Regions from separate parts of the Blastococcus sp. SYSU D00669 genome, predicted to be linked through region 2. Evidence: predicted binding sites of a transcription regulator. Region 2 holds the regulator's gene; the other holds the start of a gene.
What was found. Region 2 encodes LexA, which represses DNA repair genes until DNA is damaged. Its sites were predicted from a motif close to TCGAACANNTGTTCGA; they were not measured.
Positions count from the first base shown of each region.

Region 1 (2,160 bases), on a different contig from region 2:
CAGGCGGGCGCCGAGGATCGCGAACGGGCGGGAGTCGCCGGGGAAGTGGTGGCCCCGGGCGAGGTCGACGAAGCCGTCGGCGTGGTACAGCCGGAAGGCCTTGGTGTCGGCGTCCGGGGTCGACAGCAGCGCCGCCGGGTAGGACAGGTCGGCCAGCAGCGCGTGCAGCAGCTGCCGGCCCAGGCCGCGGCTCTGGTGGTCGGGGTGCACGTGCAGCTCGCAGACCTCGAACGCGCCGGGCAGCCAGCGCTTCGCCGTCCGCCGGTCCAGCGCCGCGCGCACCTGGTCGTGCCACCACTGCCCAGGGGCGACCAGGTAGCCGTAGCCGAAGCCGACCAGCTCCTCGCCGTCCGGCGTCTCGGCGAAGGCGCCCACCGCGCGGAATCCCGCGCGCTCGGTGTGCTGCATGGCGTAGCCGTAGCGCCCGGCCACGACCGAGGGGTCGTAGCCCATCGCCAGGCCGTAGATGGCCAGCGCCTCGTGCATGTGGTCGCGGATCCACCGCACGGGCAGCTCGGTGACCCGCACGGCGGGCCGGGTGCCGGTCACGGTGCCTCCACCGCCTCCTCGACGTCGGGGCCGGTGCCCGGCTCGAGGGCGCCACCGACCTCGGCGGCGGTGCCCGCGGTGAGCCGGAGCAGCTCGTCGTAGCTGGTGGGGAAGACCGCCGTCGGGTGCCCGGCCGAGGCCCACACCTGGTCGTAGCGGGCGAGCTCGACGTCGACCAGCGTGCCGATCGGGTCGGGGTGGCCGATCGGGGCCACGCCGCCGATCGGCTGGCCGGTGTGCCGGCGGACGAAGTCGGGCGAGGCCCGCCGCACGTTCGGGACGCCGAGCAGGCCGGCCACCTGGACCTCGTCGACGCGGTGGCCGCCGCTGGTGAGGACCAGCAGCGGCGCCCCGTCGACGTCGAACACGAGGCTGCTGGCGATGGCGCCGACCGGCACCCCCAGCTGCGCGGCGGCCTCGGCGGCGGTGCGGGCGCTGCCCGGCAGCTCGCGCACCCGGCCGGAGGCGCCGGAGGCGGCCAGCAGCTCGGCCATCTCGGCGACCCGTGGGTGCGCGGGACGGGTCATGGGGGAATCCTGCCACCGGCCCCGGAACCCGCGCGCCCCGATCCGCCCCCGGGTCCTGCTCCCAGGTCCCCGCCGACCGCGGAAACCGTCGGTGGTGGCTGCTTCCATCGGGGTCGAGAGGGGCGGCGCGCCGGGAGGCGCTCGACTTGACGGGCCCGTGCCCGTCCGGTGTACTTCCTGGTGTTCGAACAGATGTTCGATCACCAGGTGGGTCCGAGCGCAGCCGGCATCCGCCGCTCTCGGGTCCTTCCCCGCCCGGGCGGTGGACCGGCGGCGACGCAGAGCAGGGGAGTGTGCGATGAGCCGGGTGCTCGGCGGGGCCGGGGTCGGGGATCGGACCCGGCTCGGCGAGGAGGTGCAGGTCGAGCGCGGCCCGCTCGGCCCGGCGCAGTTCTGGCGCGGGCAGTCGCGCTACGTCGTGGGCGAGCTGCTCGACTCCTGGGTGGAGACCGCCCCGTGGTGGCGGCAGCACGCCGCCTCCTCCGGGTCCTCTTCCGGCGCCTCGGCCGAGCTGGTCGCCTCCCGCGAGGTGTGGCGGGTCGAGGCGGTGCGGGCCGGCCGGTCGCGGATGAGCTTCGCCGGCGTCTACGACCTGTCCTGGGACGCCGCCGGCAACCGCTGGTGGCTCGTGCGGGTGCACGACTGATGGGCGCCGCGCGAGCCATGTCGTTCGAGTCCGCCGACCAGCTGCCCCTGCCACCGCCCCTGCCCCCGGCGGCCGCAGGGCTGCTCGACCAGGCGCGCCGCGCCCTGGCCGAGGCCGCGGCGTGCACCGACGACCCCCGCCGTCGGTACGCCACCGCGCACCTGGGCGCGCTGCGCGGCGCCGCCGCCGTGCTCGCCGCCCGCACCCGCCCGGAGGCCGGCCGCCGCCGGCCACGCAGCGCCTGGGTGCTGCTCGGCCAGGTCGCGCCCGAGCTGGGGGAGTGGGCCACCTTCTTCGCCGCCGGCGCCGCCAAGCGGGCCGCGGCCGAGGCCGGGCTCTCCCGGGCGGTCACCGAGCGCGAGGCCGCCGACCTGGTCCGCGACGTCGGCGCCTTCCTCACCGTGGTCGAGCACACCCTCGGCACCCTCGTCCCCGAGC
Region 1 is NZ_JBJGZV010000009.1:77,031-79,190, reverse strand. Features, by position in the region: gene ACI8AF_RS08710 (GNAT family N-acetyltransferase) at 1-549, opposite strand, end outside; gene ACI8AF_RS08705 (YbaK/EbsC family protein) at 546-1,076, opposite strand; gene ACI8AF_RS08700 (DUF6504 family protein) at 1,375-1,722, shown strand; gene ACI8AF_RS08695 (SAV_6107 family HEPN domain-containing protein) at 1,722-2,160, shown strand, end outside.
Region 1: the regulator LexA is predicted to act here: its motif matches at 1,261-1,276, upstream of ACI8AF_RS08700 (DUF6504 family protein).

Region 2 (2,160 bases):
CCGGCACCGCGGGCGGCCCGGTCGGTCGCGCCGGTCAGCTCATGGCGACCGGGGGAGCGGTGTCGCGGGACGGCCGGCTGCTGGCGCTGCGCACCTACACCGACGCCTACGTCTGGCCGCTGAGCGGGTCGGACGTGCCCGGCGCGCTGGCCGGGGAGCCGGTGCGCGTGCCGCTGCCGCCCGCGCCGCAGGGCGAGGCGATCAGCTTCAGCGCGGACGACCGCCAGCTCGTCGTCGCCGGTGAGGGCCTGCCGGGGGACGTGACCGTCGTGCCGACCACGGCCCAGCTCGAGCCGGTGGCCGCCGCGGCGTCGGCGGCGGTCACGGGTGACCCCGCCGGGGGGCCGCCCACGTTCACGGCCGCTCTGGTCGCCGCCGCGGTCGCCACGGTGGTGGTCGGCGTGGGCAGCCTGTTCCGGCGACTCCGGCGGAGCGGGGTCTAGCCCCGCCCCGCCGAGCGGTCAGACCCGGCGCAGGACGGTGACGACCCGGCCGAGGATCGTCGCGTCGTCACCCGGGATGGGCTCGTACGCCGGGTTGTGCGGCAGCAGCCACACGTGCCCGTCGCGGCGCTTGTAGGTCTTCACCGTGGCCTCGCCGTCGATCATGGCCGCGACGATCTCGCCGTTCTCGGCCGTGGGCTGCTGGCGCACGACGACCCAGTCGCCGTCGCAGATCGCGGCCTCGACCATGGAGTCACCGGCGACCTTGAGCATGAAGAGCGTGCCGTCGCCGACGAGCTCGCGCGGCAGCGGGAAGACGTCCTCCACGGCCTGCTCGGCGAGCACCGGGCCACCGGCGGCGATCCGGCCGACCAGGGGGACGTAGGTGGGCGCCGGCACGGCGGTGTCGTCGCTGCCGGTGGCCGCCGCGGCCGGCAGGGACTGCTCGCCGGGCAGCCGCACGTCGAGGGCGCGGGGACGGTTGGGGTCGCGGCGCAGCCAGCCCTTCTTCTGCAGCACCGAGAGCTGGTGCGCCACCGAGGAGGCCGACGACAGCCCGACCGCCTCGCCGATCTCGCGCACCGAGGGCGGGTAGCCGCGCCGCTCGACGGAGTCGCGGATGACCTCCAGGACGCGGCGCTGCCGCTGGGTGAGCCCGTCGCCGGCCTCGCCGCGGTCGGGGAAGGCGCGCACGGCCGCGGTCCGCTCCTCCGTCGCGGTCCCGGTCGCCCCGGCCGGCTCGCCGGCGCGCGCGGCGCGGCGCCGGGTGCCCGTGCCGCCGTCGCCGGGTACCCGGCGTCCGCCCGACGTCCCCCTCGTGCTCGCCACGTCTCCTCCTCGCCCGCCGGGCCGGTGCAGCCGTCCCGCGCGTCCGTCGTCGTCGGTAGCAGACGGTAGCGCTGTCGACGCGAACTATCAAACACACGTTCGAAGGCAGGCCGTGTCGGGTCGCTTCTCTCGGCGACCTCCGGTAGACATCGCACAGACGTTCGATTCGAACGCCTGTTCGAGAACGTCGGGGATCCGCAACAGCCGGGAGGAGTGGCCGTGGGAAGCGTGCAGCAGGCCGTGCTGGAGTTCGACGAGTCGGTGCAGGCGCCCTGGCGCCCGTCGCTGCGCTCCGTCGCCTGCCCGCCCGAGGGCGTGCGGTCGGCCAGGTCGCCGCAGTCCGCGCCGCGCGCCGGGGCCGGGAGGGCGCCGGCCGCGACCCCGCCGGCCCCCCGGCCCCGCCGGCCCGCGCCCGGCGGGCGGGTGCCCGCCACAGGTCCGGCCGCCCCGGCGCGGCCCGTGCGGGGCGGTGGCTGCACCGCTCCCCGGCGGGGCGCCGCGACGCGCCCGGAACCGGTCCCGCTGCGGTTGACCCGGCGCGCCCGGCGGATCGCGGTCGCGCTGGCCCTGGGTGCCGGGGTGGCGGTGGGCGCCTGGCTGGGTCCGCTGGTCACCGGCGGCGGTGAGGACGGGCTGCAGCTGGTGGGCGAGAGCCGGGTCGTGGTCCAGCCGGGGGACACTCTGTGGTCCATCGCCGGCGCGGTGGCCGGCGACGAGGACGTCCGCGCCGTCGTCGACGCCCTGCAGCGGGTCAACCACCTCGACGGCACCGAGCTGGTGCCGGGGCAGGTCCTCGAGCTGCCGTGAGCGCCGACCGGCCGGGCGCCGCCTCCGAGCCGAGCGGGTACCGCAAGGACACCGACAAGATCGAGGGGCCGACTTCGTCAAC
Region 2 is NZ_JBJGZV010000063.1:5,100-7,259, reverse strand. Features, by position in the region: gene ACI8AF_RS26310 (hypothetical protein) at 1-443, shown strand, start outside; gene lexA (transcriptional repressor LexA) at 462-1,271, opposite strand; gene ACI8AF_RS26300 (LysM peptidoglycan-binding domain-containing protein) at 1,491-2,078, shown strand.